DNA from 4 places in the Streptomyces sp. NPDC049541 genome. Region 4 is predicted to be linked to each of the others. Evidence: riboswitches for the same ligand, from Rfam matches in the RefSeq annotation. Region 4 holds a riboswitch; each other region holds the start of a gene.
What was found. Region 4 has a riboswitch for thiamine pyrophosphate ahead of ACIBW9_RS30605 (thiamine ABC transporter substrate binding subunit). Riboswitches for the same ligand answer to the same signal wherever they lie in the genome.
Positions count from the first base shown of each region.

Region 1: it holds a riboswitch for thiamine pyrophosphate, as region 4 does, so the genes downstream of both, thiO (glycine oxidase ThiO) here and ACIBW9_RS30605 (thiamine ABC transporter substrate binding subunit) in region 4, are expected to answer to the same signal.
Region 2: it holds a riboswitch for thiamine pyrophosphate, as region 4 does, so the genes downstream of both, ACIBW9_RS03980 (tetratricopeptide repeat protein) here and ACIBW9_RS30605 (thiamine ABC transporter substrate binding subunit) in region 4, are expected to answer to the same signal.
Region 3: it holds a riboswitch for thiamine pyrophosphate, as region 4 does, so the genes downstream of both, thiC (phosphomethylpyrimidine synthase ThiC) here and ACIBW9_RS30605 (thiamine ABC transporter substrate binding subunit) in region 4, are expected to answer to the same signal.

Region 1 covers NZ_JBITLY010000001.1:1,133,080-1,140,786, forward strand. Annotated here, with positions in the region: gene pknB (Stk1 family PASTA domain-containing Ser/Thr kinase) at 1-1,559, opposite strand, end outside; gene ACIBW9_RS05175 (thiazole synthase) at 1,678-2,472, opposite strand; gene thiS (sulfur carrier protein ThiS) at 2,476-2,676, opposite strand; gene thiO (glycine oxidase ThiO) at 2,673-3,827, opposite strand; TPP riboswitch at 3,825-3,936, opposite strand; gene ACIBW9_RS05190 (hypothetical protein) at 3,990-4,340, shown strand; gene ACIBW9_RS05195 (NAD(P)/FAD-dependent oxidoreductase) at 4,373-5,614, shown strand; gene ACIBW9_RS05200 (Rv2175c family DNA-binding protein) at 5,706-6,077, shown strand; gene thiE (thiamine phosphate synthase) at 6,202-6,852, shown strand; gene metF (methylenetetrahydrofolate reductase [NAD(P)H]) at 7,093-7,707, shown strand, end outside.
Region 2 covers NZ_JBITLY010000001.1:867,187-874,893, reverse strand. Annotated here, with positions in the region: gene ACIBW9_RS04000 (prenyltransferase/squalene oxidase repeat-containing protein) at 1-133, opposite strand, end outside; gene ACIBW9_RS03995 (class I SAM-dependent methyltransferase) at 130-864, opposite strand; gene ACIBW9_RS03990 (glycosyltransferase family 4 protein) at 858-2,234, opposite strand; gene ACIBW9_RS03985 (TetR family transcriptional regulator) at 2,445-3,095, shown strand; gene ACIBW9_RS03980 (tetratricopeptide repeat protein) at 3,118-3,981, opposite strand; TPP riboswitch at 4,039-4,226, opposite strand; gene ACIBW9_RS03975 (ferredoxin) at 4,317-4,550, opposite strand; gene ACIBW9_RS03970 (aldehyde dehydrogenase) at 4,557-6,014, opposite strand; gene ACIBW9_RS03965 (MBL fold metallo-hydrolase) at 6,298-7,326, shown strand; partial or broken gene ACIBW9_RS03960 (nuclear transport factor 2 family protein) at 7,369-7,707, shown strand, end outside.
Region 3 covers NZ_JBITLY010000003.1:196,177-203,883, forward strand. Annotated here, with positions in the region: gene ACIBW9_RS13175 (LacI family DNA-binding transcriptional regulator) at 1-128, shown strand, start outside; gene ACIBW9_RS13180 (metallophosphoesterase) at 330-1,412, shown strand; gene ACIBW9_RS13185 (hypothetical protein) at 1,606-2,475, shown strand; gene thiC (phosphomethylpyrimidine synthase ThiC) at 2,633-4,435, opposite strand; TPP riboswitch at 4,428-4,617, opposite strand; gene ACIBW9_RS13195 (YibE/F family protein) at 4,689-6,113, shown strand; gene ACIBW9_RS13200 (SsgA family sporulation/cell division regulator) at 6,257-6,694, opposite strand; gene ACIBW9_RS13205 (IclR family transcriptional regulator) at 6,793-7,620, opposite strand.
Region 4 covers NZ_JBITLY010000009.1:141,186-148,892, reverse strand. Annotated here, with positions in the region: gene ACIBW9_RS30630 (hypothetical protein) at 1-217, opposite strand, end outside; partial or broken gene ACIBW9_RS30625 (hypothetical protein) at 322-525, shown strand; gene ACIBW9_RS30620 (hypothetical protein) at 576-773, shown strand; gene ACIBW9_RS30615 (hypothetical protein) at 929-1,273, opposite strand; gene rlmN (23S rRNA (adenine(2503)-C(2))-methyltransferase RlmN) at 1,457-2,563, shown strand; TPP riboswitch at 2,587-2,694, shown strand; gene ACIBW9_RS30605 (thiamine ABC transporter substrate binding subunit) at 2,782-3,861, shown strand; gene ACIBW9_RS30600 (ABC transporter permease) at 3,906-5,507, shown strand; gene ACIBW9_RS30595 (ABC transporter ATP-binding protein) at 5,508-6,527, shown strand; gene ACIBW9_RS30590 (maleylpyruvate isomerase family mycothiol-dependent enzyme) at 6,552-7,340, shown strand; gene ACIBW9_RS30585 (LAETG motif-containing sortase-dependent surface protein) at 7,403-7,707, opposite strand, start outside.

The sequences.
Region 1 (7,707 bases), on a different contig from region 4:
CCGGTGACGTCCGGGACGTCCACCGGGCTGCCCTTGCTGACGACCAGCGCGATCGCCGAACCCGCGTGCCGCTTGGTGCCCGCCTCGGGGGTCGTGGAGATCACCGAGCCCTTGGGTACGTCGTCGCTGAACTGCCGGGTGACCATGCCGGGCTCGAGCCCGCTCTTCTTCAGCCGGGCCCTCGCCTCGGCCAGCGTCCGCGCCGACACATCGGGCACCCGCACGGTCTCCGGGCCGTCGGAGATGGTGAGCGCCACCGACCTGTTGTCACGGATGCGGGTGCCGGGCGCGGGGTCCGAGCTGATGACCGTGCCCCGCTGCACCGTGTCGCTGTACGCGTGCTTGACGGCGCCGAGGTCGAGGCCGGCCTTCTGCAGCTGCTGGGTGGCCTGCGTCTGGGTCTTCGCCAGCACGTACGGGACCTTGGTGAACTGGCCGGAGTTGATGTACCACACGCCCGTGCCGACCCCGAGTATCAGCAGTACGGCGACGAGGACCGTGAGCGGACCCCGCCGGGAGCGCGCGCCACGGCGCCGCGGCGGCAGCGGCGGGGGAGTCTCCAGGCGGCTCGTGCGGTGCAGGACGGCCTCGTCCTCGTTCACCGGCAGCGGGCGCGGCACCGTCAGCGCGCGCGGGATCACGCTCGTACGGTCCTCGGAGATGCGCCGGTGGTCCGCGGCGAGGGCCTGCGGCGGCAGCACGTCCAGCTGGTCCGGGCTGAGCGCGACGCGCACCTCGCGGGTCTGCGCGAGCAGCGCCACCGCGTCCTGCGGGCGCAGGCCGGGGGTGCGGGCGGTCGCCGACGCGACCAGCTCGTCCAGCCGGTACGGCAGCCCCGGCACGGCGGCCGACGGCGGCGGGACGTCCTCGTGGAGGTGCTTGTAGAGGACCGTCGCCGGGGAGTCCCCGCCGTGCGGCCGGTCCCCGGTCAGCATCTCGTACAGGACGACACCGCACGCGTACACGTCGACCCGGGGGTCGGCCGTGCCGTGTTCTATCTGCTCGGGAGCGAGGTACGAGACGGTACCGAGGACGGTGCCGGTGGTGTTGGTGACCGTGTCCACGGAACGCACCAGGCCGAAGTCGGCGACCTTGACCCGGCCGTCGTCCCCTATCAGCACGTTCTCCGGCTTCATGTCCCGGTGGACGAACCCGGCGCGGTGTGCGGCACCGAGGGCGGCGAGCACCGGCTCCAGGATGTCCAGGGCGGCGCGCGGCTGCAGCGCCCCGCGCTCGCGCAGCACGTCCCGCAGGGTGCACCCGGCGACGTACTCCATGGCGAGGTAGACGTACGACCCGTCGGTGCCCTGGTCGAAGACCTGCACCACGTTCGGGTGCGCGAGCCTCGCGACCGACTTCGCCTCGCGGATGAACCGGTCGACGAAGGTGCCGTCGGCCGCGAGCGTCGGGTGCATCACCTTCAGCGCGAGCACGCGGTCGAGGCGGGTGTCCAGGGCCCGGTAGACCGTGGCCATCCCGCCGACCGCGATCCGCGCGTCCACGCGATAGCGCCCGTCGAGCACCTGCCCGACCAGAGGGTCCTGAAGGGTCGTATCCACGCAGGTGAGTGTACGAGCCGTGACTGACAGGGCTGCCGGTTCGGGTGAGATCGGAGCGGGACTGCAGCCGACCTGTGACGGACGTCGCACCGACTTCCGGAACTTGTCGAACGCGAGTTCAGAACGCGGGGCGTTCGGGATCCAGGTGCGCGCGCCCCTCGTGCGGCGAGGACGCCTCCGCGAAATGGCGGCGCGGGATGCGGCCCGCCCGGTACGCGAGCCTGCCCGCCTCCACGGCGTGCTTCATGGCCTCGGCCATCAGCTGCGGCTCCTGGGCCCGCGTCACCGCTGAGGCGAGCATCACACCCGCACATCCGAGCTCCATCGCGAGCGCCGCGTCCGAGGCCGTACCGGCACCCGCGTCCAGGATCACCGGCACGCGCGCGTGCTCGGTGATCAGCTGGAAGTTGTGCGGGTTGCGGATGCCGAGCCCGGAGCCGATGGGCGAGCCGAGCGGCATGATCGCCGCGCAGCCGACGTCCTCCAGCCTGCGGGCGAGGACCGGGTCGTCGTTGGTGTACGGCAGCACGGTGAAGCCGTCGTCGACCAGGGTCTCGGCCGCGTCCAGCAGCTCGATCGGGTCCGGCAGCAGGGTGCGCTCGTCGGCGATCACTTCGAGTTTGATCAGTTCGGTGCCGAGCGCCTCGCGCGCGAGGCGGGCGGTCAGCACGGCCTCCCCGGCGGTGAAGCAGCCCGCCGTGTTCGGCAGTACCCGGATGCCGAGCTTCTCCAGGACGGACAGCACCGAGCCGTGCACCGAGGGGTCCACGCGCCGCATCGCGACCGTCGTCAGCTCCGTGCCGGACGCCACCAGCGCCCGCTCCAGGACGTCGAGGCTGGGGGCACCGCCGGTGCCCATGATCAGACGGGACGTGAAGGACGTACCGCCGATGACAAAGGGGTCGTCGGCCATGGGTCAGCCTCCTTGGACGGCGGTGAGGACCTCGACGCGGTCCCCCTCACGCAGGGACGTCGACGGCCACTGCGCGCGCGGGACGACGGTCTCGTTCAGGGCGGCGGCCACTCCGGAGGGTGCCGGGGTCAGCGCGCGTACGACGGTGTCGAGAGCCGTGCCGGGAGCGAACTCCCTGGGCTCTCCGTTGACGGAGATGTTCATGCGGGCTGCTCCAGAAGCGCGAAACGCTTGGGGGTGAACGGGCGTGCCTCGTCCGGGAGTTCACCGGTGGCCAGGGCGTGCGCCATGGCGTCGCCGGTGACCGGGGTGAGCAGCACGCCGTTGCGGTAGTGACCGGTGGCCAGCAGCAGACCGGGCAGTGCGGTCGGGCCGAGCAGGGGCGCGTTGTCCGGAGAACCGGGGCGCAGACCGGCCCGCGTCTCCGTCAGCGGCAGCTCGGTGATCCCGGGGACCAGCTCGTGTGCGTCACGCAGCAGCTCGTACACCCCGCCCGCGGTGACCGTCGTGTCCCAGCCCAGCTCCTCGCTGGTCGCACCGATCACCAGCTCACCGCTCTCGCGCGGCACCAGGTAGACATGGCTGCCGCGGACGACGGCGCGCACCGTGCGGCTCAGGAACGGCGCGTACCGCTTCGGCACGGTCAGCCGCAGCACCTGCCCCTTCACGGGGCGCACGGGTGGCAGCACCTCGTCCGGGACGCCCGGCAGCCGTCCGCTGAGGCTGCCGGCCGCCAGGACCACCTGGCCCGCGCCCAGCTCGGCGCCGTCGGTCGTGGTGACGCCGGTGGCCCGGTCCCGTACGACATGGAAACGCTCGGCCCAGGTGCGGTGGAAGACCACACCCGCGTGCTCGCACGCGGCCACCAGCGCGCGTGCCAGTCGCCGCGGGTCGATCTGGTGGTCTCCGTCCACCCGCAGGCCGCCGCGCACGCCCGGTGCGAGCATCGGCTCCAGGCGCCGGCACTCGCGCCCCGTCAGCCACTCCGAATCCAGGCCCGACTCCCGCTGCAGGGCGTGCAGTTCGCGCAGATGGGCGCGGTCGTCGGCGTCCAGGGCGACGGCGAGCGTGCCGCATTGGCGATAGCCGAGGTCCTGACCGGTGAGCTCGCTCAGCTCGGCCGCGAAGTCCGGGTAGCGGCGGGCCGACTCCAGATTGAGGCCGAGCAGGGTCTGCTCGCCGTAGTGCAGCTCCGTGACCGCGGCCAGCATCCCGGCGGCCACCTGGGCGGCCCCACCGCCCGGTTCGGGGTCCACGACGGCCGTGCCGAAGCCGCGCTGCGCGGCCCGCCAGGCCGTGACCAGGCCGATGATTCCGCCCCCGATGACGAGGACGTCTGACGTACGTGACGACATGGGCGTCCAGCCCCTCCCTTCGCCGGCATGACCCGGATCAGGTTCGTACGGTCGGAGGCCGCCAGCCTCCCTCTCAGCCCGGTGCGTCCGGGCTCCCGCGAGTGCTTGTACGTTGGCCACCCTAGCCCGACCCGCCGCGCCTCTGTAAGGGAGCCTTCCGTCATGCCCCGCTCGCTGGACGGCCTCGTCCTCGCCCCCGTCGCCGACCAGGCCCCAGGTCAGGTGGGCACCCGGACCCGGTTCACCTACCACGAGCAGGGCGGCGAGGTCTGGGCCGAGTACGCGGGCGGCGACGTCGTGCGCGGGCATCTGGTGGGTACGCGGTCAGGTGACCGGCTGGACTTCCGGTACGTCCAGCTGAAGAACGACGGGACGACCTCCTCGGGGCACTGCGTCTCGGCCGTCGTGGAGCTGCCGGACGGGCGGGTGCGGTTGGAGGAGACCTGGGAGTGGGAGTCGCAGTCGGGCAGCGGGACCAGTGTTGTGGAGCAGGTCACTGAGCACGACTCCTGACTGACGAATAGTCAGTTGTCTATGGTGATCAGGTGAGTGAGCAGACGCGGGAAGTGAGCACGTCACCGGCGCGGCGCGTGGTCGTCGTCGGCGCGGGCATGGCCGGTGTCCAGACGGCCGTCGCCCTGCGCGAACAGGGCTTCACCGGCACCGTGACGGTGATCGGCGCCGAGCCCCATCAGCCCTACGACCGGCCGCCGCTGTCCAAGGCCGTCCTGCTCGGCAAGGCCGAGGGCTCCGCCTTCGACGTCGACTTCGAGGCGCTCGGCATCGAACTGCGGCTGGGGTGCGAGGTGCTCGGCGTGCGCCCCGGCGAGCACGAGCTGGACACCGAGACCGGGCCCGTGCCCTACGACGTCCTGGTTCTTGCGACCGGCGCCGAACCGATCACGTTGCCGGGCACGGAGGGCGTGCCCGGGGTGCATCTGCTGCGCACCCTTGACGACGCCGAGCGGCTGCGGCCCGTGCTGGCCAGGCAGCACGACATCGTGGTCGTCGGCGCGGGCTGGATCGGCGCGGAGTTCGCCACCGCCGCGCGCGAGGCGGGCTGCGCGGTGACCGTCGTCGAGGCCGCCGACCGGCCGCTCGCCGGCGCGCTGCCCGCGGAGGTGGCCGCACCGATGGCCGCCTGGTACGCCGACGCGGGCGCCGAACTGCGTACGCACGCGCGCGTGGCGCACATCGAGCCCGGCGCGGTCGTCCTCGACGGCGGCTCCCGGCTGTCCGCGGGCGCCGTCGTGGTCGGCATCGGCGCCCGCCCCGCCACGGCCTGGCTGCCCGGCTCCGGCATCGAGCTCGGCGCGCACCGCGAGGTCGTGGCCGACGCCCACCTGCGCACCTCGGCACCGGACGTCTACGCCGTCGGCGACTGCGCCTCCTTCCCCTCGGGACGGTATGGCGAGCGCCTGCTGGTCCACCATTGGGACAACGCCCTCCAGGGCCCGCGCACGGTGGCCGCGAACATCGTCGGCGAGGCCACCGGCGCGCCCCCCGCGGTCTACGACCCGGTCCCGTACTTCTGGTCCGAGCAGTTCGGCCGCTTCGTCCAGTACGCCGGTCATCACACCGCCGCAGACACGACCCTGTGGCGCGGAGACCCGTCGGGGCCCGCCTGGTCCGTCTGCTGGCTGCGCGAGAGCCGCCTGGTCGCCCTGCTGGCGGTCGGCAGGCCGAGGGATCTCGCGCAGGGCAGACGGCTGATCGAGGCGGGCACCCCGATGGACCCCGAGCTGCTGGCGGACCCGGCACGGCCCTTGAAGACGGCCACGGCGTAGTACGCGGAACGGCGGCCACGACGGGGGGTGAAACCCCAGGTCGGACGCTTCTGGCTTCCGACTGTCGGTGCGGGATGGCAGGCTTGACTCCGTGACCGAGATTGACGCAAAGATCGATGCTCTCGTCCCCGCCTGGCTCACCCTCCCCGACATCGCAGAGATGCTCGACGTCGAGGTGACGCGTGTGCGGCAGTTGGTCAAGGAGGGCCAGCTCATCGCCGTACGCCGAGGTGAGAACCGCGCGCTGCATGTGCCCGCCGCATTCATCGACGCGGCCGAGCAGAAGGTCGTCAAGGGCCTGACCGGCACCCTGACGCTCCTGAGGGACGACGGCTTCACCGACGAAGAGATGATCGAGTGGCTCTTCACCCCCGACGACAGCCTGCCCGGCACCCCCGCGCAGGCGCTGAGCGAGAATCGCGGTACGGAGGTGAAGCGCCGGGCCCAGGCGCTCGCCGTCTGATCCGAACAGGCTGAACCGAACAACGTCCGGCGTACGGGCCGGGGTCCGCCCACAGGGCCGCGGCCGCGGTTCACTGCGGCCCGTACGCCGCCGACCAGGAACGACACCCACGGGGGACCCTCGTATGCCCGACACCGCCGCACGCGCCGAGCTCGCCGACGCCCGCGTCTACCTCTGCACGGACGCCCGCAGGCGCCAGGGCGACCTGCCGGAGTTCCTGGACGCCGTCCTGGCCGGCGGCGTCGACATCGTGCAGTTGCGCGACAAGGGCATGGAGGCCGCCGAGGAGCTGGAGCACCTGAAGGTCTTCGCCGACGCCTGCGCCCGCCACGGCAAGCTGCTCGCCGTCAACGACCGCGCGGACGTCGCGCACGCCGCCGGCGCCGACGTGCTCCACCTCGGCCAGGGCGACCTCCCGGTCCCCGCGGCCCGCGCGATCCTCGGCGCGGACGTCCTCATCGGCCGCTCCACCCATGCCGAGTCGGAGGCCGCCGCTGCCGCCGTCCAGGAGGGCGTGGACTACTTCTGCACCGGCCCCTGCTGGCCGACCCCCACCAAGCCCGGCCGCCACGCCCCCGGCCTCGACCTGGTCCGGTACACCGCCTCCCTGGGCGCCGAGCGCCCCTGGTTCGCCATCGGCGGCATCGACCTCGGCAACCTCGACCAGGTGCTCGAGGCCGGCGCCCGCCGCGTGGTGGTCGTCCGTGCGATCACGGAGGCCGACGATCCGGGCGCGGCGGCCCAGGAGTTCGCGAAGCGGCTGCGGAGCGCGTAGCGCAGGCCTCGCCGGAGTCCGGCGTCCAGCAGATTGTCCGATGGGCGCCAGAAGGATTGTCCGATGGAAATCCGGCAGGTTGTCCTACGGAATGTGCGGCAGCTTGTCGGACGGAATGCCTGACGGCTTGTCCGAAGAATGTCCGCCGGGTTGTCCGATAGGTGGACAACAAATAGACAAATCCGGCAAATATCCTGCATCCGGTTGGGGGAGTCGCCGCCCCCTGACTAACCTGCGGGTATGGCCCTCGGAACCGCATCAACCAGGACTGACCACGCGCGCACGGTGCGTGACATGCTCGCGACCGGCAAGACGACGTTCTCGTTCGAGTTCTGGGCTCCGAAGACGGAGAAGGGCGAACGCAACCTCTGGAACGCGCTCCGCAGGGTCGAGGCCGTGGCCCCCAGCTTCGTCTCCGTGACGTACGGGGCGGGCGGCTCCACCCGTGCGGGCACGGTGAAGGCGACCGAGCAGATCGCCGCCGACACCACGCTCACCCCGGTCGCCCACCTCACGGCGGTCAACCACTCCATCGCCGAGCTGCGCAACATCATCGGCCAGTACGCCGACGCCGGGATCCGCAACATGCTCGCCGTGCGCGGCGACCCGCCCGGCGACCCCATGGGCGAATGGGTGCCGCACCCGACGGGGCTGACCTATGCCGCCGAGCTCGTCGAGCTCATCAAGGAGTCGGGCGACTTCTGTGTCGGCGTCGCGGCCTTCCCGGAGATGCACCCGCGCTCCGAGGACTGGGACACGGACGTCGCCCACTTCGTCGACAAGTGCCGGGCCGGCGCCGACTACGCCATCACACAGATGTTCTTCCGACCGGAGTCCTATCTGCGGCTGCGCGAC
Region 2 (7,707 bases), on a different contig from region 4:
GGTGGTGTCCCCGGAACCACGGGATCGCGCCGTCCTCCCGCTGTACGGCGAGGATCCCGCGGACGGTCGCGGCGGCCTGCTCGGCGGTGAGGACCCCGGGCAGGACGAGGTGTTCTGTCCGGGGAGTGGTCACCGGGCATCCACCGAGGGCAGGTGGGGCTTGGTCGCGTAGGCCACGAAGCTCTTGCCGATCAGGGGGTTGAGGGCCTGTTCGGCGACCCTGGTGGCCAGCGGCTTCTTCATGATGTCCCAGACCAGGAGCTTGTGGTACGCCTTCACCGGCAGCGCCTTGTCGTTGTCGACGCCGAACGCGCACTTCAGCCACCAGTAGGGGGAGTGGAGCGCGTGCGCGTGGTGGGTGCCGTAGGGCTCGAGGCCCGCCTCGCGGATCTTGGCCAGCAGTTCGTCCGCCTTGTAGATGCGGATGTGGCCGCCCTCGACCTCGTGGTAGGCGTCGGACAGCGCCCAGCAGACCTTCTCGGGGCCGTAGCGCGGGACGGTGATGGCGATGCGGCCGCCGGGCCTGAGCACCCGGACCATCTCGGCGAGTACGCCCTTGTCGTCCGGGATGTGCTCCATGACCTCGGAGATGATGACGACGTCGAAGGACTCGTCGGGGAAGGGCAGCGCCAGGGCGTCGCCCTCCATCGCCGTGGCGGTGGCGCCCGCGGGGGCCTCGCCCGCCTCCTTCATCGCGGCGAACCACTTCGCGACCTCGCGGATCTCCTCGCCGTTCTGGTCGAGCGCCACGACCTGGGCGCCGCGCCGGTAGCACTCGAACGCGTGCCGGCCGGCGCCGCAGCCGAGGTCCAGGACGCGGTCGCCCGGGGCGAGCGGGAACCGGGAGAAGTCGACGGTCAGCACGTGGCCCTGCTTTCGGAGTAGACAGCCTCTGAGGCCGCGAAGCGGCCGGGATTCCTGGCGGCGGAGCCGCCGATCGCCTCTCGGTACCGGGCCACCGTGCCCTCGGCGGCGCGCGCCCAGGTGAAGTGCCGCAGCACCCGCTCACGCCCGGCGCGACCGAGCCGCGCCCTCAGTTCCGGGTCGGACAGGAGACGGTTCAGCCCTGCCGCCAACGCCCCCGGATCACCCGGCGGCACCGCCAGGCACGTCTCCCCGTCCCTCCCGGCGACCTCCGGAATCGCGCCGCCGGTCGTCGCGACCAGCGGCGTGCCCGTGGCCATCGCCTCGGCTGCCGGCAGGGAGAAGCCCTCGTACAGGGACGGTACGCAGGCGACCTCCGCCGAGCGGACGAGGTCGACGAGTTCGGCGTCCGAGATGCCCTTGACGAACTCGACGGCGCCTTCGAGGCCGTAGCGTTCCATGGCCTGGGCGACGGGCCCCTCGGTGGGGCGCTTGCCGACGACGACGAGGTGGGCGTCCGGGTGCTCGGTGCGGACCTTGGCGAGCGCCTCGACGAGGAAGACCAGGCCCTTGAGCGGGACGTCCGCGCTGGACGTCGTCACGATCCGGCCCGGCACCACGGGGACGGACGGGTCGGGCGAGAAGAGGTCGGTGTCGGCGCCGATGTGCACGACGTGGATACGGTCGTCCCGTACGCCGAGGTGGTCGATGATCTCGGCGCGCGAGGTGCCGGAGACGGTGAGGACCGAGGGCAGGCGGCGGGCGACGCGCTTCTGCATGCGGGTGAAGGCGTACCAGCGCCGTTTGCCCCAGCGCTGCTGCCAGTTCTCGGCGGCGTCCAGCTCCAGCTGCCGGTCGACGGTGATGGGGTGGTGGATGGTGGTCACCAGGGGGGCGCCCACATCGCCCAACAGGCCGTATCCGAGGGTCTGGTTGTCGTGCACGACGTCGAACTCGCCGCGGCGGGCGCGGAGGTGGCGGCGGGCGCGCAGGGAGAAGGTCAGCGGCTCCGGGAAGCCGCCGGTCCACATGGTCGCGACCTCCAGCGCGTCGATCCAGTCGCGGTACTCGTCGCGCCCCGGGGTGCGGAAGGGGTCCGGGGAACGGTAGAGGTCGAGGCTCGGCAGCTCGGTCAGGCTCAGCCGGCCGGCGTAGTCCTCGCCCTCGTCGAGCACGGGGTAGGGCTGGGAGCCGATGACCTCGACGCGGTGGCCGAGGCGGGCCAGCTCGCGGGAGAGATGGCGGACGTAGACGCCCTGTCCGCCGCAGAACGGGTTCCCTTTATAGGTGAGGAGCGCGATGTGGAGCGGTCGCTCGCCGTCGGCGGCGAGGTCCTCCTGGGGACCCGCCTGACTGGCCTCAGCGGTCACTCTGGGCCCCCTTCTGCCTGCACTGTCCCGCGAGATTACGCCGGGACGCTAATCTAGAACAAGTTTCAGACTTGATCGTCCAGGAGGCTCTGAATCTACCGGCAGGTAGGGGCGCGGTGAGCAGTGGATCAGGTGATTCGCGCCACGGCCGGGGCCCTGCCAAACTCGGTGCGATCACCAGCCCTCACCGACTGTCACGGAACGGGATCCATGCCTGCGCAAGCGAAGGTGGCCAAGGTGGAAGCACGTACCTCGCAGCCGGCCTCCCCGCCCCTCACGGAGCGGCAGGAGGCGCGTCGTCGGCGCATCCTGCACGCGAGCGCGCAGTTGGCCAGCCGGGGTGGTTTCGACGCGGTGCAGATGCGTGAGGTGGCCGAGTCCTCGCAGGTGGCGCTGGGCACCCTGTACCGCTACTTCCCGTCCAAGATCCATCTGCTGGTCGCCACCATGCAGGACCAGTTGGAGCACATGCACGGCACGCTGCGGAAGAAGCCGCCGCAGGGCGAGACGGCGGCCGAGCGGGTCGCCGAGACGCTGATGCGGGCCTTCCGTGCGCTCCAGCGCGAGCCGCATCTGGCCGACGCGATGGTGCGTGCGCTGACCTTCGCCGACCGGAGCGTGTCGCCCGAGGTGGACCAGGTCTCCCGCCAGACCACCGTGATCATCCTGGACGCGATGGGCCTGGAGAACCCGACCGCCGAGCAGCTCTCCGCGGTCCGGGTCATCGAGCACACCTGGCACTCGGCCCTGATCACCTGGCTCTCGGGCCGTGCCTCCATCGCCCAGGTCAAGATCGACATCGAGACGGTGTGCCGGCTGATCGACCTGACGGATCCGACGGCGTCCGAAAAACCGTCCTAGCCGCACCCGAAACGGCGGCGTCTCAGCCGACCGTCGCCAGCCCGCTCCAGCTGCGCCCGATCGCCGCGCCGTCCGCCCACTGCGCGAGCAGCCGTCGGGCGTCCTCCTCGGGGGCCGCGAGGGACACCGTCTGGGCACCTGACGGCAGGCTCCGTTCCTGTTGATGGGTGCCCTCGCTGCAGCAGGCGCAGAGCACGCGAACGCTGCTGGCCGGTTCGGCGCCGTAGCCGTGCTCGCCGAACAGGTCGAGCAGGGCCCGCAGGTCGTCCGTCTCGCCGGCCGCCACGGTCACCTCCAGGGTGGGCAACTCGGAGGCCTCGAAGAGGAGCAGTTCGTCGAAGACGGGGAAGGTCACGCCGTCGAGGATCCGCTCCCCCTTGGGCTCGCCGTCGTGGACGACGATCTCGCCGTACCGACGGCCGCCGGTCACCGGCACGTTCACCACCCGCCCGCGTGTCGGGCACAGCCGCTCGATCCACACGACCTCGCGCTCGCCGCCGGTGTCGAGCCGCACGCAGGCGTTGCCGAAGCCGCCGACGATCTCGCCCTCGCCGTCGGGGAGGTCGATGCCGAAGCCGGCCCAGGCGTCGCGGGCCGTCGCCCAGTCGCGCTGGATGGTCGCGGCGATGCCCAGGTTCCAGTACGCGGGGTCGCCCTCGCCGCGCGGCGCCCGGGCCGCGGCCTCGCGTCCGAGCTCGTACGCCTTCGCCCAGTTCCGCAGGAACTTGTGGGCGAGCGCCGCGTCGTACCACCAGTCGGCGCTCGGTTTCTCGTCCGGGAAACGGGCGAGCACCTGCTCGTAGAGGCCGGCGGCGCGCAACCACTCCTCGGCCTTCCATGCCTCACGAGCCTGCTTGATCAGCTGTCCGGCCTCGGCCTTGCGCACGCTTCCCCGCCCCTGATCGCTCCTACGGCAACCGCAGGAGCGTATCGGGCACGCAAAGGACCTACGAGACGGGTTCCCTTCGCCGGCGTTACCCGGGTCAGGTAGTGGAGGTCGCCTTCCAGTCGCGGACCTCGCGATCCACGGCCTTCCGGCCTCTCAGCCCGGACCGTCGACGTCGGTCCCAGCGGACTGACTGCTTCACGCCAGAATCGGCTACTCCGGTTCGGACTCCCTCACTCGTCCCGTAGGCCAATTCCCAGAATAGAACGCCCGACCGGGAATGAAACCCCTGAAAGTAGATTTTTTCGGACTCTTTTCGGGTCCTGCTCGGGGCTCTACTCCTCCGGCGGGAACACGGGTTCCCCGCTCCCCAACAGCGTGATCACGATCGCCTCCACCGGGCAGTTCTCCGCCGCCTCCAGGATGCGCTCGTTGGCGTCGGGCTCCGGCTCGACGGGGTGCGACTGCATGGCGGAGTCGAGGCGGAAGGCCCCGGTAGCGCGGTGGACGCACTGGGCCGAGCCGATGCAGAGGGAGCGGTCGACCTCGACGTGCCAGCGGTCGCCCATGGTCGCTCAGCCCTCCCAGCCGGCCGGGAGATGGATCATCTTGTGTTCGAGGTACTCGCCATAGCCCTCGGGTCCGAACTCCCGCCCCAGGCCGGAGTTCTTGTAGCCGCCGAACGGACCGAGCATGTCGAGGCTGAAGGTGTTCACGGAGTACGTTCCGGTGCGGACCTGGCGTGCGACTTCGATGCCGTGAGCCACGTCCGCGGTCCAGACACTCCCGCTGAGCCCGTAGTCGGAGTCGTTCGCGATCTTCAGGGCCTCGGACTCGTCGCCGTACGGGAGCAGACAGATCACCGGGCCGAAGATCTCCTCCCGCGCGATGCGCATCGAGTTGTCGACGTCGCCGAAGAGGGTCGGCTCGACGTACCAGCCGCGGTCCAGGCCCGGCGGGCGGCCGCCGCCGGTGAGGATCTTGGCGCCCTCCTCCTGGCCGATGCGGATGTAGTCGAGGTTGCGCTGCTGCTGGCGCCTGGCGACGAGGGGGCCGACCTGGGTCGCCGCATCCAGCGGGTCACCGACGACCAGGGCGCTCGCCGCGGCCGCGAAGGCCTCGGCGAACTCGTCGTAGCGCGAGCGCGGCAGCAGGATGCGGGTCTGGGCCACGCACGCCTGGCCGTTGTTCATCCAGGCCGCCGGGACGACGCCCGCGACGGTGGTGGCCACGTCCGCGTCCGGCAGGACGACCGCCGCCGACTTGCCGCCCAGCTCCAGTGTCACGCGGGTGAGGTTGCGGGACGCCACCTCCATCACACGCTTGCCCGCGGCCACCGAACCGGTGAAGGCGACCTTGTCGATCCCTGGGTGTCCGACCAGGTACTCGCTGACCTCGCGGTCCGCGGGCAGGATCGACAGCACACCCTCCGGCAGACCGGCCTCGCGGGTGATGTCGGCCAGGATGTAGGCGTCCAGCGGAGACTCGGGCGACGGCTTGAGCACCACCGTGCAGCCGGTGAGCAGCGCGGGCGCGAGCTTGGCGGCGGCCACGAACTGCGGGACGTTCCAGGGGACCACGGCCGCCACGACCCCGACCGGCTCACGCCGCACCAGGATCTTCCCGAGCACACCGTCGCGCCGCTCCTCGTACGTGAAGTTCCGGGCGACGGTGATCGCCGCGTCCCACACCATCATCGCGCCGAGCGCCTGCGCGAGCACGCTCCACGAGTACGGGGACCCGTTCTCGGAGGAGATCACTCGGGCGATCTCCTCGTGCCGTACGGCGATCGCGTCCTTGATCCGGGTGACGACCTCGATCCGCTCGTCGAGCGTCATCCGCGGCCAGGGCCCCTCGTCGAAGGCACGGCGGGCGACGGCGACGGCCCGGTCGACATCCTCCCGAGAGGCGTGCGGCACCCGCCCGATGACCTCCTCGGTGTGCGGCGAGACCACCTCGATGACGTCCTTGCCGAGGGGGTCGGTCAACTCCCCGCCGATGAACAGCTGTCCGTGTTCCACGAGCTCGGTCATGGCCGACTGCCTCCCCGAAGCGCCTGTCTCTGACGGTTCATCAGATACGGCACTGATACCAGTTCCCCTCGGAGGAGTCCACGGACCGCACACGAGTTGACCGCGTGGACAGGTGACTTGGGCTCCTATCGAAACGCGTTCTAGTTATACTCGTGCCTGCCTCGCGATGTCCGCGTCGGCCGCCGTGGCTGACCTGCTTTTCTGCTGGGGGTCCGGGGGGTTGTCCCCCGGAATGGCGCAGCAGTGGGCCGAGCGTGGCCGGTTCGCGGTGATTGGGGAGCCCATGACGCAGGTGTACGACCACGGCGGAGGCGTCCGGTCGATCAAGGTCCCCATTCCGGACAATCCGCTCGGCCACACGCTGGTCTACGTCGTCGACACCGACCGCGGCCCCGTACTGGTCGACACCGGCTGGGACGCCCCCGCCTCCTGGGACACACTCGTCGAGGGGCTGGTGGCCTGCGGTACGGCGGTGGGCGAGGTGCACGGTGTGGTCATCACCCACCACCACCCCGACCACCACGGCCTCTCCGGCAGGGTGCGTGAGGCGTCCGGCGCCTGGATCGCCATGCATGCCGCGGACACGGCGATCGTGCGGCGCACCCGAGACACCCGGCCGGGGCGCTGGTTCGCGTACATGACCGCCAAGCTGGTCGCCGCGGGCGCCCCCGAGGAGCACGTGGCGCCGTTGCGCGACGCGGCGCCCCGCACCACCCTGCCGGTCTTCTCCCCCGCCCTGCCCGACCGGGAGATCGTCCCCGGCGAGCTGCTCGACCTCCCGGGCCGCCGGCTGCGCGCGATCTGGACGCCGGGGCACACCCCCGGCCATGTCTGCCTGCACCTGGAGGAGCAGCACCCGGACCGACTCCCGGGCCACGGGCGGCTGTTCTCCGGCGATCATCTGCTCCCCGAGATCACCCCGCACATCGGCCTGTACGAGGACCCCGACGACACCACGGTCACCGACCCCCTCGGCGACTACCTCGACTCCCTCGAACGCGTCGGCCGTCTCGCCCCCGCCGAGGTGCTCCCCGCCCACCAGCACGTGTTCGCCGACGCGCCCGCCCGCGTCCGGGAGTTGCTGGACCATCACGAGGAGCGCCTCACCGGCCTCCAGTCCCTCCTGGTGGAGCCGCTCACCCCCTGGCAACTCGCCGAGCGGATGGAGTGGAACCGGCCCTGGGCCCAGATCCCGGACGGGTCGCGGAACATCGCGGTCTCGGAGGCCGAGGCGCATCTGCGGCGGCTGGTGAAGCTGGGGCGGGCGGAGGCGGTGGCGGGGAGCGAGCCGGTGACGTACGTGGCGGTGTGAAGCGGTCGCGCACGGTGATCCGCCGCTGGTACCAACGGTCCCATGAACCCGTTGCAGCAACTCCTCGCCGAACGTGCCTGCGAGCGTCTGATCCTCGACTTCGTCCACCGCCTGGACCTCGGCGAACCGGCCGCCGTGGCCGAGCTGTTCACGGAGGACGGCTGGTGGGAGTGGCCGCCTCCGGGGGACGGGAGGCGGTCCGAGGGGCGGGAGGCGCTGCGGAAGTACTTCGGCGCACGGCCCGCCGACAAGCTCTCGCGGCGGGTCATGTCCAACATCCGTGTGACGGTGACCTCGGCGGACACGGCCGAGGCCACGTCGTACTTCACGACGTACCGGATCGAGGGCTGGACGGGCGGCATGGTCCCGGCCGGGCCTCCC
Region 3 (7,707 bases), on a different contig from region 4:
TCGAGGGGGTCGAATCGGACCAACCGGTCGAGCAGGTGATACCGACGGAGCTGATCGTGCGTACCTCGTCCCAGCGACGTCCGCCGCGTACGACCGTCAGCGCGCCGCGGTCGCCCGAAGAGAAGTAGAACCAAGGCCGTCAGCAGGCGGTCGAAGCCCTGCCCAATCGGGGCGAAAGCCGCGGTGAACTGGACTCTTCCTCCGATTCACCACCCCTGGGTCATCACATGGCGCGATCGGCATTCCTATGATGGGCCCACGACACCGCGGGCCGCTGCGACCAGGCAGTCCGAAGCGGTGCAGATGCGGCGCGATGGTGGAGGGGTCTGATGACTCAGGGGGCCGGTCAGGGACCCGAGACGGAGCGGACGGCGACGTTGCGCGACTTCCGGGTACCGGCGTATGTCCACGAGACCGGTCCGTACGGCCACAGCACATACCCCGGCGACGTCGCCAGACCCGTCGAGGAGCCGGCCGACCACCCGGAGGGGTACACCCCGACGCAGCGCGACCTGCCGGTCATCAACCGGGGTGACACGCTTCAGGTGCCCGTCGACCCCGCGCCCCTCCCCATCCCGCAGCAGACGGACGGCGCGGGCCCGCTGTACGTCGTCGGTGATGTGCACGGCTACCTCGACGAGTTGGTGGCCGCCCTCCAGGAGCAGGGCCTCGTCGACGCCGCGGGCAACTGGTGCGCGGGCACCTCCCGGCTGTGGTTCCTCGGCGACTTCACCGACCGCGGCCCGGACGGCATCGGCGTCATCGACCTCGTGATGCGGCTGTCCGCGGAGGCGGCCGCGGCCGGTGGCTACTGCAAGGCCCTCATGGGCAACCACGAACTGCTGCTGCTGGGCGCCAAGCGGTTCGGCGACACCCCCGTCAACTCCGGTGCGGGCACCGCCACCTTCCAGGCGGCCTGGCTGCTCAACGGCGGCCAGAAGACCGACATGGACCGTCTCCAGGACCATCACCTGCAGTGGATGGCCCGCCTGGACGCCGTCGAGGAGGTCGACGGCTATCTGCTCGTCCACTCGGACACCACCGCCTACCTGGATTACGGCGATTCGATCGAGGCGGTCAACGACACCGTCCGCGAAACGCTCACGCGCAACGACGCCGACGAATGCTGGGATCTGTTCCGCAAGTTCACCAAGCGGTTCTCCTTCCGCGACGAGGGCGGTGCAGACGCCGTACGCTCCCTGCTGGATACGTACGGCGGCACGCGGATTGTTCACGGTCACAGCCCCATTCCGTATCTGCTGGGCGAGGTCGGCTCCGAGGAGGGCGAGGACAGCGCAGGGCCTGTGGTCGAAGGACCGCACGTCTACGCCGAGGGACTCGCCATCGCGATGGACGGCGGAGTGACCATGGCCGGAAAGCTGCTGGTCCAGCAACTGCCGCTGGATATCTGACCCTTCACAGGGCAGGTGTCCCCCCAGGGCGGAACCGCGACAAACGGCGCAGGCCAGGGCCCAATTTCTTCAAACCCCCTGTCACCGTGTGCCGTCACCGCTCTACCATCGGCTTATCCGTAGCAGGCTCCCCTCCGTTTCTGCCCGACGGCTCGTTGGCATGCGAGCCCCAAGCCCTACGGAGCATCGGGGGATGCACATGAACAGCGTTCCGCAGCACCTGCTGAGCGAGGACCGCCAGGAGTACGAGCGGGTCCTCGATGAGGCGCTGCGCTCCGCCCCAAACCGCCCGGAACTGGCCGCTGTCGGCAAGCGGCTCAACCCCGAACAGCTGCGCACGATGGCGCTCAACGCCACCGCACTCATCACGGTGGCCGCTGCGGCCGAGTACCAGCACTACGTGAAGGTCCGCGAGGAACTGCGCCAGCCGGCGTCGTCCACCCCGCCGTCCACCCGTGAATCCGGCTCTGCGGAGCCGGGCGCGGCGGCAGCGGGGCTCGCCACCACCCTCGGCGAGGCCGCCGAGCCGGCCGGCGCGGGCGCCGTCGCCGTCGCCGCCGTCCTCACCCCCGTCCTCGCCGGAACAGCTGCGGTGATCTTCCTGCTCGTCGGGTACATCATCAAGTCACTGGAACCCAAACAGGTGTTTGGCAAAACCATGATCACCGCCGGTTGGGTGTTCGGTGCCATGACCGCGGCCGCGATCCTCGTCGCCGCTGTCGGGCTGCTGCTCACCGCCCTGCGCAACCAGCCCTCGCTCGAGTCCGGACCGTACGGCGAGCTGAGCGGGGAAGTGGCCGCGGCCAAAGAAGCCTGGCGCGAAGCGCTCCTGGAGCGCGGCATCATGCCGTTCCTCAGGGAGGCACTCGCCGACCCCGGCACCGCCGCGGCGCTGCACACCGCGACTCCGCCGACGTCGACCAGCCGCATGCCTCACCTCGGCTACGACCGGCCGGGCTTCAGCAGCCCGGACGACGGCTCGACCCCCAGCCCGCGCCCGAGCTTCACCAGCCCGGACTACACCAGCCCGGACTTCGGAGGCCCGGAACACCAGCCGGAGTAACCGTCGGCTTGCGCCCCCCGCATCAGAAGGCCCGTCAGGGCCCGCAGGGGGAGCGCAAGCCGAACACCGACAGCGCCGACGGCTCCGCCGCACGGCACCTCACACCGAGGAGCGGGACCGTCTTCCACGTCAGGGAAGCGACTCACCCCGGCATACGTCAGTCCGCGATCGGCAGGTACACCCTGTTGCCCGCGGCCGCGAACTCCTTCGACTTCTCGGCCATGCCCTGCTCGATCTCGGCACGGCTTCCGCCGTGTTCGCGGCGGATGTCCTGGGAAATCTTCATCGAGCAGAACTTCGGCCCGCACATCGAGCAGAAGTGGGCGGTCTTGGCCGGCTCCGCCGGGAGGGTCTCGTCATGGAACTCCCGTGCCGTCTCGGGGTCCAGGGCGAGGTTGAACTGATCCTCCCACCGGAACTCGAAGCGGGCGTCGGACAGCGCGTCGTCCCATTCCTGCGCCCCGGGGTGCCCCTTGGCGAGGTCGGCTGCATGGGCGGCGATCTTGTAGGTGATGACACCGGTCTTGACGTCGTCACGGTTGGGCAGGCCCAGGTGCTCCTTGGGCGTGACGTAGCAGAGCATGGCCGTGCCCCACCAGGCGATCATCGCGGCACCTATGCCGGAGGTGATGTGGTCGTACGCCGGTGCGACGTCCGTGGTCAGCGGGCCGAGCGTATAGAACGGAGCTTCATCGCAGATCTCCTGCTGAAGGTCGATGTTCTCCTTGATCTTGTGCATCGGGACGTGTCCCGGGCCCTCGATCATGGTCTGTACGTTGAAACGCTTGGCGATCCGGTTGAGTTCCCCGAGCGTGCGCAACTCCGCGAACTGCGCCTCGTCATTGGCGTCCGCGATCGACCCCGGCCTGAGGCCGTCGCCCAGCGAGTACGTTACGTCGTAGGCGGCCAGGATCTCGCAGAGTTCCTCGAAGTTCTCGTACAGGAACGACTCCTTGTGGTGCGCGAGGCACCACGCGGCCATGATGGAACCGCCACGCGAGACGATGCCGGTCTTGCGGTTCGCCGTGAGCGGGACGTACGGCAGACGGACGCCCGCGTGGACCGTCATGTAGTCCACGCCCTGCTCGGCCTGCTCGATGACGGTGTCCTTGTAGATCTCCCAGGTGAGCTCCTCGGCGCGGCCGTCCACCTTCTCCAGGGCCTGATAGAGCGGCACCGTGCCGATGGGGACGGGGGAGTTGCGCAGCACCCATTCACGCGTGGTGTGGATGTTGCGGCCCGTGGAAAGGTCCATGACCGTGTCGGCGCCCCAGCGGGTCGCCCAGGTCATCTTCTCGACCTCCTCCTCAATGGAGGACGTCACCGCGGAGTTGCCGATGTTGGCGTTGACCTTCACCAGGAACCGCTTGCCGATGATCATCGGCTCGATCTCCGGGTGATTGACGTTGGCCGGCAGTACCGCGCGGCCCGCCTCGATCTCCTCGCGGACCACCTCGGGCGAGACGTTCTCCCGGATAGCCACGTACTCCATCTCCGGCGTGATCTCTCCGCGGCGGGCGTACGCGAGCTGCGTGACCGCCTGGCCGTCGCGACTGCGGCGCGGCTGGCGCGGCCGACCCGGGAAGACCGCATCGAGGTTGCGCAGACCGCCTCGTGGAGAGGTGTGCTTGATCCCGTCGTCCTCGGGACGGGCGGGACGGCCCGCGTACTCCTCGGTGTCACCGCGCGCGATGATCCAGTTCTCGCGCAGCGGAGCGAGTCCCCTGCGCACATCGGTGTCGACGAGCGGATCGGTGTACGGGCCCGAGGTGTCGTACAGCGTGACCGACTGCCCGTTGGTGAGATGCACCTGACGGACCGGCACCCGCAGATCAGGGCGTGAGCCCTCGACATACGCCTTGTGCCAGCCGATGGACTTCCCGGCCTCCTGGGACGATTCGCCCTGAAGGGGCTGTTCGTCCTGGTTGGAGGCAGGCGTGCGTGCGTCCTTGTTGGTCATGAGACCTACTCCCTACGCCGGCATTACCCGGTAACAGGTTCGGCGGTCGACGCAGCGGCTTCCGTCTGTCGACGTTTCGTGGGGAACATCACTCGACTTCGGTGATGTTCCACGTGAAACATCGCTGGGACGGAGGTCAGCGCCCTCTCAGCCCGGTGCTCCGAGCTCCCGCGTGTGCAAAGGTGCCTCCACGCTAGCGTCAATTCGGGCGCGCTGAACAGAGGGCCCCTGTCGTTCTTGCGATGATCTGGCGGTGACCACGACACATCAGCCCTCCTACCCTCCTCCGGAGCCGCCCCGCGGACACCGCTCCGGAGACGGCGGGGGCCATGGTTCCGGTGGGGGGCACGGGCACGGCCATGGTTCCGGTGGCGGGCACGGTCACTCGCACAGCCACGGTCCTGCGGCCCCCGTCTCCAAGCACCTGCGCAAGGTCATCGCCGCCATCCTCATCCCGTTTGCCGCGGCCGTGGCGGTCGGGCTCGTGGTCCTGTGGCCCGGCGGCGCCCCGCCGCACCAGCGCACCGGTGTGGGTTTCGACCGGCAGACCCAGCAGGCGACGGTCGTCGAGGTCGTGAGCGTGAGCTGCAAGTCGGTGAACGCCTCGGGCGAGACTCCGACAGGGGACACCTCCACTGCCGAGGGCTCCTCCGCCCAACAGCAGGCGAAGGGCACCTGCAAGAAGGCGACGATCCGCGTCGACACAGGCAAGGACAAGGGCCGTACGTTCACCGAGATCGTGCAGCCGGACCAGTCTCGGCAACTGCACGAGGGTGAGAAGGTCGTCGCCGCCTACGAGCCCTCCGCGCCGAAGGACCTGCAGTACTCGGTCGCGGATGTGAACCGCCGCTTTCCCATGGCGCTGCTGGCCGGCATCTTCGCGCTCGCCGTCGTGGTGGTGGGCCGGATGCGCGGAGTGATGGCCCTGATCGCGCTGGCCGTCAGCTTCATGGTGCTGACCTTCTTCATCCTGCCCGCGATCCTGCAGGGCTCGGATCCGCTGCTCGTGGCCGTGATCGGATCGAGCGCCATCATGCTGATCGCGCTCTACATGTGTCACGGTCTGTCGGCCCGCACCTCCGTGGCGGTGCTGGGCACGCTGCTCTCGCTCGTCCTGATCGGCCTGCTCGGCTCCGAGTTCATCGGCTGGGCCGCCCTGACCGGCAACACGGACGACAACACCGGTCTGATCCACGGCCTGTACCCGTCGATCGACATGAGCGGCCTGCTGCTGGCCGGTGTCATCATCGGTTCGCTCGGTGTCCTCGACGACGTGACGGTCACTCAGACGTCGGCGGTCTGGGAGCTGCACGAGGCGAATCCGTCGATGGGCTGGCGGGGGCTGTACCGGGCGGGCATCCGCATCGGCCGCGACCACATCGCATCCGTCGTCAACACCCTCGTCCTCGCCTACGCGGGCGCCGCGCTGCCCCTGCTGCTGCTCTTCTCCATCGCACAGAGCGGCGTGGGGACGGTCGCCAACAGCGAACTGGTGGCAGAGGAGATCGTACGCACGCTGGTGGGCTCGATCGGCCTGGTCGCCTCCGTGCCGGTCACGACCCTCCTCGCGGCACTGGTGGTCGCGGCCGACCGTCCCGGACCGGAGCAGGTCGCGGGCACCGCGGGCGCAGCACCTGCCGCGGCGCGCGCCGGACGGGGCCGACGGCGCAAGCGGTGAGGCGAGGGCCACTCGGGCACGCATGAACAGACGGTCGGGGCGGGACGGACTCCAGCTGCCGTGCACATGGAGACACGGAGAAGCGTTACTGCGTCCTCCGCGTCCCACGCAGAAGCGTTCCGGCCGGCCCCCGCCGTCCCGTCTCAGCCCGCGCTCTGCTCCTCCGCCAGGATGCGGTCCAGGGCCTCGTCGAGGTGGGCGTCGAAGTCGGCGAGGGAGCCCTCCTGACCGAGGGGCACCAGCTTGTCGGTGCGGTCGAGGAACGCGATGAGCGACGCCGTGGACGCACGGAACAGCGCCTGGTCGCGGCCGACCTGAAGCCGGATCAGGACCTCTGCCAGGGAGTCGGGTTCGGCCGGTGAGACGCGCACATCCCCTTCCCCACACGGCCGGCACACCCCGTCGATGAGGAGCTCACGACCGAACGCCCAGGTCACCGGCGCATCTCCGGGCAGGTGGAAGGTAAGCCTCACGGCATAGGGATCACAGCTCTCGTAGCTCAGCTCCACCGGGATGCGGAAGGAGAGCTCCTCGGACACGAGAAAGCTCATCATGACCTCTGCCTGTACGGACTCGCGCATCGCCTACCCCGTCATGTGAAGCCGACCGGCTGGGAGTGATCCCCTGACACTGGTGGAATCTTGCTGAACGTACACGACAGATCACAAGGAGTGAGTTTTCAGATACTGATAGAGAGCGCGAGTGACCCCATCAGCTTTCCGATTTCGCTCTGCAGTTGCCGGGCCGCGGACATCAGCCGGTCGGCCTGATTCGAGGGCAGAGAAATGGCCATCGTCGCGGCCGTCGCGCCCACCGTGATCGGGATCGCGGCGCAGACCGTCCCCAGCGCGTACTCCTGCCGCTCCGTCACCGGCTCCATCCGCTGCGTCCGCTCGAGCCGCCGCAGCAGGGTGTGGCTGTCACGGACGGTGTACGGGGTGATGGACTGCACGGGGTAGCGGTCGAGGTGGTCGCGGCGGGCCGCGTCGTCCAGCTGGGACAGCAGGCACTGGCCGATCGCATGCGCGTGTGCGGTCTCGCGGAAGTCGGCCCACTCCTCGACGGCCGGGTTGCCCGGGGTGTCCGAGACGCACATGACCTCGACCTCGCCGTCCCTGTAGACGGCGTAGTACACGGGCACACCGATCGCGTCCCGCCAGCCGGCGAGCGCGTCGACGATCGTGCTGCGACGTTTCTGCTGGGCTCCGCTGCTGCTCAGTCGCACCGCCGCGTCACCGAGGAAGAACAGGCCTTTGTCCCGGCGCAGATAGCCCTCGTGGACGAGGGTCCGCAACAGGTGGTACGCCGTCGGGAGCGCCAGACCGGTCTCGCGGGCGAGCTGTTTGGCGGGGGCTCCGTGCTCGTGCCCGGCGACGCATTCCAGCAGGCGCATCGCGCGCTGGACGGATCCGATGAGGGTTGCGGACTGCGGCTGCGCCGGAGCGGTTTCCGGGGACGGCTGCACCGGTGGTGCGGTCAGGCGCGAGGATGCGCGGGGTGCCGGCACGCGCTCCTGCGTGGCGGGGCCCGGCTGTTCGGGGGGCCTGATGCGATGTCCGGGTGCTGGGGTGGGGGGTACGTGGGGATCCGTGGG
Region 4 (7,707 bases):
CCCCCTCCCCAGCCCCTCCGAAGTAGAGGTTCACGTACGTGTCCGCGACGCGCTCCAGTTCGACGGTGCCGGGCGGCGTCGGGGTGGTGGTCGGCGTCTCGGCGGCCGTGGTGGGGCTGCTGTTCGGGGTGTCGGCTTTGTCATCGCTGGACGATGAACAGGCGGTGAGGATGGCGAGCAGGGAGATGGTGAGTGTGATGGTGGCGCGGGTACGCATGTGTCCCCCATGAAGCGGTGTGCCGGAGGGGGCATGGTGCCACGCCGGACATGGTTGGGGCCCCGCCCGGGGGAATTCGGCGGGGCCAGGGGACCAGTCTGCCCGGCAGGCAAGGGGACTGGGACGCCAAGGTGCTGGCCCCGGCGGAGATCGCGGCGCGACTGGGCATCACCGAAGGCGAGCTGTGCGTCCCTACGACGTACGAGTTCCTGGCGGACGGCAGGCGGGGACGGCCCGTCGAGACAGCGGACATCGTCGTGCCCGCCGCTCACTGCGAGATCGTCTACGAGATCCCGATCAACCGCTGACGGGACAGAGCCGCCTCATGCCGTAGGCCCTCGGCTCGTATCGTGACGTCATGCGCAACGAGCGGCACGATGAGCGGCTGTCGGACGAGGAGTTGGAGCTGTTCCTCCAGTACCTCCACAGGTTCGCGAACCATGACCTTGATCTCTTCGCCCTCATGCAGATCGGCGATCCAGAGCACCCCGCCTACGTGTCCTTCAGCAGGAAGCCGGAAGCGGGTGTCGCCCCTTCGGCCTACCGGCGGCCGTAGACCCACGCCGGGTCACGTCGAATGCGTGTCGAAGTCGCCGGACCTCCGCGCTCAGCATCCGGAACCTGCCAGGTCCGGCCCACTCATCCGGTGGTCAGTTCAAGCGCCTTCCAAGCGCCTTCCAAGCGCTTGGCTTCCCGTCGGCCAAGAGTGGCTCAGCTGTGTGCAGCGCCGGGGCCGACGGCGAAGCCTTCGGACTGGTCCAGGTGGAAAGGTGAGCCCTGCTGCGTAGGGGACCAGCCCTGACGGAGAGCCGACGCGATAGCGGCGGCGACGTCGCTGGGCAGAACCGGGACACTTGGCGCACCGAACCAGTTGCTGGCATGAGGCTGATTCGTGGTGACGACCAGGGTCGTGCCAGGGGTGTCCGCGTGCTGCACCGCGTACGTGCACGGTCGATCACAGAGAGCCTGGTCGTACGTGGGCCGGCGGCGCAGGCGCCAGTGGTAAGTCGTGCCGTCGACGACGATGCGTCGCGAGCCCTTGCGGCCGATTGCCATGACGCCCCCGTCCCCTGGAATGGCAGCGATGCTAGCTGGTCAGACCATGGATGATCCGAGAGTTTCGGGCCGTCTCTGGGCCGTCCGAGGCCGCTCAGCGGTGACGCATGACGACCACCAACGGCAGGTGTCCTCGCTCACAGTCGCAGGTCACATGAGTTGATCTGCGACACTGGTACAGCCATGCCTAAGCCCGGAGAACTCACTTTCGTCGCCCCCCGCGGAGCCAAGAAGCCGCCGCGGCATCTTGCCGATCTCACGCCCGCCGAGCGCAGGGAAGCGGTGGCCGAGATCGGCGAGAAGCCGTTTCGTGCCAAGCAGCTGTCGCAGCACTACTTCGCGCGGTATGCGCACGACCCGGCGGAGTGGACCGACATCCCGGCCGGTGCGCGCGGCAAGCTGCAGGAGGCGCTGCTTCCCGAGCTGATGACGGTCGTACGGCATCTGTCGACCGACCAGGGGACGACGCGCAAGACCTTGTGGCGGCTGTTCGACGGGACGCTCGTCGAGTCGGTGCTGATGCGCTACCCGGACCGGGTGACCATGTGCATCAGCTCGCAGGCCGGGTGCGGGATGAACTGCCCGTTCTGTGCGACCGGGCAGGCCGGGCTCGACCGGAACCTGTCCACCGCCGAGATCGTGCACCAGATCGTCGACGGGATGCGGGCGCTCAGGGACGGAGAGGTGCCCGGCGGCCCGGCCCGGCTCTCCAACATCGTCTTCATGGGGATGGGTGAGCCGCTCGCCAACTACAAGCGTGTGGTCGGGGCCGTCCGGGCGCTCACCGATCCCGCCCCCGACGGGCTCGGGCTGTCGCAGCGCGGCATCACCGTGTCGACCGTCGGTCTGGTGCCCGCGATCCACCGGTTCGCCGACGAGGGCTTCAAATGCCGGCTCGCCATCTCGCTGCACGCGCCGGACGACGAGCTGCGCGACACCCTCGTCCCCGTCAACACGCGGTGGAAGGTGCGCGAGGTCCTCGACGCCGGGTTCGAGTACGTCGAGAAGAGCGGGCGGCGGCTCAGCATCGAGTACGCGCTCATTCGCGACATCAACGACCAGGCCTGGCGCGGTGACCGGCTCGGGCGGCTGCTCCGCGGCAAGCCCGTCCACGTCAACCTCATCCCGCTGAACCCGACGCCCGGCTCGAAGTGGACCGCCTCCCGGCCCGAGGACGAGAAGGCCTTCGTCGAAGCCATCGCCGCGCACGGTGTGCCGGTGACGATCCGGGACACCCGGGGGCAGGAGATCGACGGGGCCTGCGGCCAGCTCGCGGCCACCGAGCGGTAACCTGAGCCCGTACGTACATCTTCATATTCCGACAGGGGAGCGCCACAGCGCTGAGAGTGCGGCAACCGGGCCGCAGACCCTCTGAACCTTGCCCAGGTCATTCTGGGTAGGAAGTTCGGTCTTCACTCGAGCTGTTGCGCCCTGCCCGGGAGCCGCTGGAATGCTCCGGCACTCCCGGGCAGGGCCGCGTCTCTTCCTGGTCAGCCAGGAGGAATTCAGTGCACACCAAGACGTTCGTGGCCGCCGCGGTCGGCCTCGGTCTCGTCACGTTGGCCGCGTGCGGTTCGTCGTCGTCCGGCAGCGAGGACTCCGGCGGCTCCAAGACCGTCACCCTCGTCAGCCACGACTCGTGGGCCGTCTCGAAGAACGTCCTCGCGGACTTCGAGAAGCAGTCCGGATACAAGGTCAGGGTCCTCAAGAGCGGCGACGCCGGTCAGGCCGTCAACAAGGCCATCCTCACCAAGGACAACCCGCAGGGCGACGTCTTCTTCGGCGTCGACAACACCCTGCTCTCGCGGGCCCTCGACAACGGGCTGTTCCAGTCGTACGAGGCGAAGGGCGCAGACCGGATCCAGGCGCAGTACCGGGTCGACCAGGCCGAGCACCGGGTCACCCCGATCGACTCCGGTGACATCTGCGTCAACTACGACAAGGCGTACTTCAGCAAGCACAAGCTGGCACCGCCCCAGTCGTTCGACGATCTCGTCAAGCCCGCGTACAAGAACCTCCTCGTCACCGAGAACGCCTCCACCTCCTCGCCAGGCCTCGGCTTCATGCTCGGCACCGCCGCCAAGTACGGCGACACCGGCTGGCAGGGCTACTGGAAGAAGCTCAAGGCGAACGGCGTGAAGGTCGTCGACGGCTGGGAGCAGGCCTACAACGAGGAGTTCTCGGGGTCCGCGGGCGGCAAGAAGGCCAAGGCGGACCGGCCGCTCGTCGTCTCCTACGCCTCCTCGCCGCCCGCCGAGGTCATCTACGGCAACCCGAAGCCGAAGACCGCGCCGATCGGAACCTCGTACGGCACCTGCTTCCGGCAGATCGAGTACGCCGGGCTGCTCAGCAACGCCCGGAACACCAAGGGCGGGAAGGCGTTCATCGACTTCCTGGTCGGCAAGGAGTTCCAGGAGGACATGCCGCTCAACATGTTCGTCTACCCGGTGATCGAGGGCGCCCAGGTGCCGCCGGAGTTCGTGAAGTTCGGGCAGCCGGCCAAGGACCCCGAGACCATGGCCCCGAACAAGATCGCCGCCAGCCGTGACCAGTGGGTCAAGTCGTGGACGTCACTCGTACTGAAGTAGCCGTCCGCGCAAGGCGGACGGGGAGCGCGGTGCGGCTCGGTCTGATGGCCGTGCCGGTCGCGTTCTTCGCCGTCTTCTTCGCCTGGCCCGTCGCCGCGATCGTGGCGCGCGGGCTCAAGGTGGACGGGGTGTGGCAGTTCGGGCGGATCGTGGACGTCGTCACGCAGTCCGACATCCGGCACGTCCTGTGGTTCACCACCTGGCAGGCGCTCGCCTCCACCGCGCTCACGCTCCTGGTCGCGCTCCCCGGCGCGTATGTCTTCGCGCGCCTCGACTTCCCCGGCAAGCAGGTGCTGCGGGCCGTCGTCACCGTCCCCTTCGTGCTGCCGACGGTCGTCGTCGGTACGGCGTTCCTGGCGCTGGTCGGGCGCGGGGGACTGCTCGACGAGCTGTGGGGCGTACGGCTGGACACCACCGTGTGGGCCATCCTGCTGGCGCATGTCTTCTTCAACTACGCCGTGGTCGTACGGACCGTCGGCGGCCTGTGGGGGCAGCTCGACCCACGGCAGGAGGAGGCGGCGCGGATGCTGGGCGCCTCGCCGTTCAGGGCCTGGCGGAAGGTGACACTGCCGGCGCTCGGGCCCGCCGTCGCCGCCGCCGCGCTGATGGTCTTCCTGTTCACCTTCACCTCCTTCGGCGTGGTGCAGATCCTCGGCGGCCCGACCTTCTCCACCCTCGAGGTGGAGATCTACCGGCAGACCTCGGAGATCTTCGACCTGTCCACCGCCGCCGTGCTCACGATCGTCCAGTTCGTCGCCGTCGGCGCGATCCTCGTCGTGCACGCCTGGACCGTACGGCGGCGGGAGAGCGCCCTGCGGCTCGTGGACGCGAACATCACGGCGCGACGGCCGCGCGGGGCCGGGCAGTGGGCGCTGCTGGCCGGGGTCCTCGGCACCGTCGCCGTGCTGCTCGTCCTGCCGCTGGCCGTGCTGGTGCAGCGGTCCCTCGGTGCCTCCGGCTTCGGCTACTACCGGGCCCTGACCCATGACGACGGCGGGACCTTCCTCGTGCCGCCGATCCAGGCCGTCGGCAACTCGCTCCAGTACGCCCTCGCCGCGACCGCCATCGCCGTGGCGATCGGCGGTCTGGCCGCCGCGGCGCTCGCGCGGCGGGACGCGGGACGGCTGGTCCGTGGCTTCGACGCGTTGCTGATGCTGCCGCTGGGGGTCTCCGCCGTGACGGTCGGCTTCGGGTTCCTGATCGCGCTGGACAAGCCCCCGCTCGATCTGCGCAGTTCGTGGATTCTGGTGCCGCTCGCGCAGGCGCTGGTGGGCGCCCCCTTCGTCGTACGGACCATGCTGCCCGTGCTGCGTGCCGTGGACGCGCGGCTCAGGGAGGCGGCGGCCGTGCTCGGGGCGTCGCCGTGGCGGGTGTGGCGGGAGGTCGATCTGCCGATGGTGCGGCGGGCGCTGCTGGTCGCGGCCGGGTTCGCGTTCGCGGTGTCCCTGGGGGAGTTCGGGGCGACCGTGTTCATCGCGCGGCCGGACAATCCGACGCTGCCGGTCGCGGTGGCGCGGCTGCTCGGCCGACCGGGTGATCTCAACTACGGCCAGGCGATGGCCCTTTCGACGATTCTGATGGTGGTGTGCGCGGTGGCGCTGCTGGTCCTCGAGCGGCTGCGCACCGACCGGAGCGGGGAGTTCTAGATGCTGCTGAGTCTTGAGGACGCGACCGTGCGGTTCGGCGGGCGGGCCGTGCTCGACGCCGTCGGCCTCGATGTCGCCGAACACGAGATCGTGTGCGTGCTCGGGCCCAGCGGCAGCGGCAAGTCGACGCTCCTGAGGGCGGTTGCCGGGCTCCAGCCCCTGTCCTCCGGGCGGGTGCTGCTCGACGGACGCGACCAGACGGGGGTGCCCGCGCACAAGCGGGAGGTGGGCCTGATGTTCCAGGACCATCAGCTGTTCCCGCAGCGGGACGTGGGCGGCAACGTCGCCTTCGGGCTGCGGATGCACGGCGCCACGCGCCCTCAACAGGACGAGCGAGTACGGAAGTTGCTCGAACTCGTCGGGCTGCCGGGCGCCGCACGCCGCGCCGTCGCCTCGCTCTCCGGAGGTGAGCAGCAGCGCGTCGCACTCGCCCGTGCGCTCGCGCCCAGCCCGCGGCTGCTGATGCTGGACGAGCCGCTCGGTCAGCTCGACCGCTCGCTGCGGGAGCGCCTCGTCGTCGAACTCCGGGAACTCTTCGGGCAGTTGGGGACCACGGTGCTCGCCGTGACGCACGACCAGGGCGAGGCCTTCGCGCTCGCCGACCGGGTCGTGGTGATGCGTGACGGCAGGATCGCCCAGTCCGGTACGCCGTTGGAGGTGTGGCAGCGTCCCGCGGACGAGTTCGTGGCCCGCTTCCTCGGCTTCGACAACGTGGTCGAGGGCATGGTGGGCGGAGAGGCCGCGGACACCCCCTGGGGCAAGCTGCCGGTGCCCCAGGACGCCCCGCAGGGCACCCGCACACTGCTCGTGCGGCCCGCCGGCGTCCGGCTCGTCCCCGCCGACGAGGGCCTGCGCTGCACCGTGGCCGCCCGCACCTTCAAGGGCACTCATGTCGCCGTACAGGTGCAGCCGGAGGAGGCGCCGCGGCTGGAGGCGGCGGTGGCGCTGCGGGAGGCGCCGGAGGTCGGGGACGCGGTCGGGGTGGAGTTCGACGCGGCGGAAATCGTGGTGCTCGGTTGAGGCATCCCGTCTAGGGTGCGCGGGATGACACTTCTTGAGCATGATCGCTACTGCGAGGAAATCGCCCACCAGGTGGAGCAGTTGAGGGCGGTGGTGACGAGCGGCGCCGATCTGACCGCGACCGTGCCGACCTGCCCGGACTGGACCCTGGAGATGCTCGTCCTGCACATGGGCGGAGCCCTGCGCTGGTCCGGGACGCTGGTGCGCACCCGGGCACAGGAGAACATCCCCGACGAGGACGTACCGCGCGGCGACGGCCCCGAGACCCCGGGTGACGCCGCCGCCCTCGACGCCTGGCTGGCGGAGGCCGGCGAGCTGGCCGTGGGCGCTCTGCGCGAGGCCGGGCCCGACGCGAAGGTGTGGGGCTGGGCCGGGTCCCGGACCGCAGGCTTCTGGGCCCGCCGCATGGCCCACGAGATCACCGTGCACCGTGCCGACGCCACGCTTGCCGCGGGGCTGCCGTACGAAGTGGTCCCCGAGATCGCCGCGGACGCGATCGACGAGTGGCTGGAGATCGTGGGGTGGGTGGGGCAGGAGGAAAGGAAGGAAGCGCCGGTCGGCGCCGGAGAAAGCATTCACCTCCACGCCACCGACACCACGCCCGAGTCGAATGCCGAGTGGGTGATCGAGGGCACTGAGGACGGCTTCGCCTGGCGCCGCGGCCACGAGAAGGCAGCCGTCGCCCTGCGCGGACCGCTCACCTCGCTGCTGCTCGCCTTCTACCGCCGACTGCCCCTGGACAGTCCCGAGTTGGAGATTCTCGGCGACCGCAAGCTGCTGGAGTTCTGGCTGGAGCGGGCGAGCTTCGGGTGAACGACCGCGGCCCGTCCCCCGGGGATACGGGGACGGGCCGCGATGTTGTTCTGCGGGAGGCGTCAGCGGCTGCTGTTCGCCCCACGACGGCGCATGCCGAAGAAGACGGCGCCGCCGCCGACCACGACCAGCGCGCCCGCGATACCGGCGATCAGGCCGGTGTTGGAGTTCGCACCGGTCTCGGCGAGGTTGGAGTCACCGGCTGCCGGGGACGGGGCGTTGGACGAGGTGTCCGCCGGGGGGGTGCTGTCAGAGGCCGACGGGGTCGGGCTCGGGGACTCGGCCGGGGTCGAGGCGGACTCCGACGGCGACGGGGTCGCAGGCGGGGTCGACTCGTCCTTCGCGCAGCCCTCGGCCGGGGTGGTCA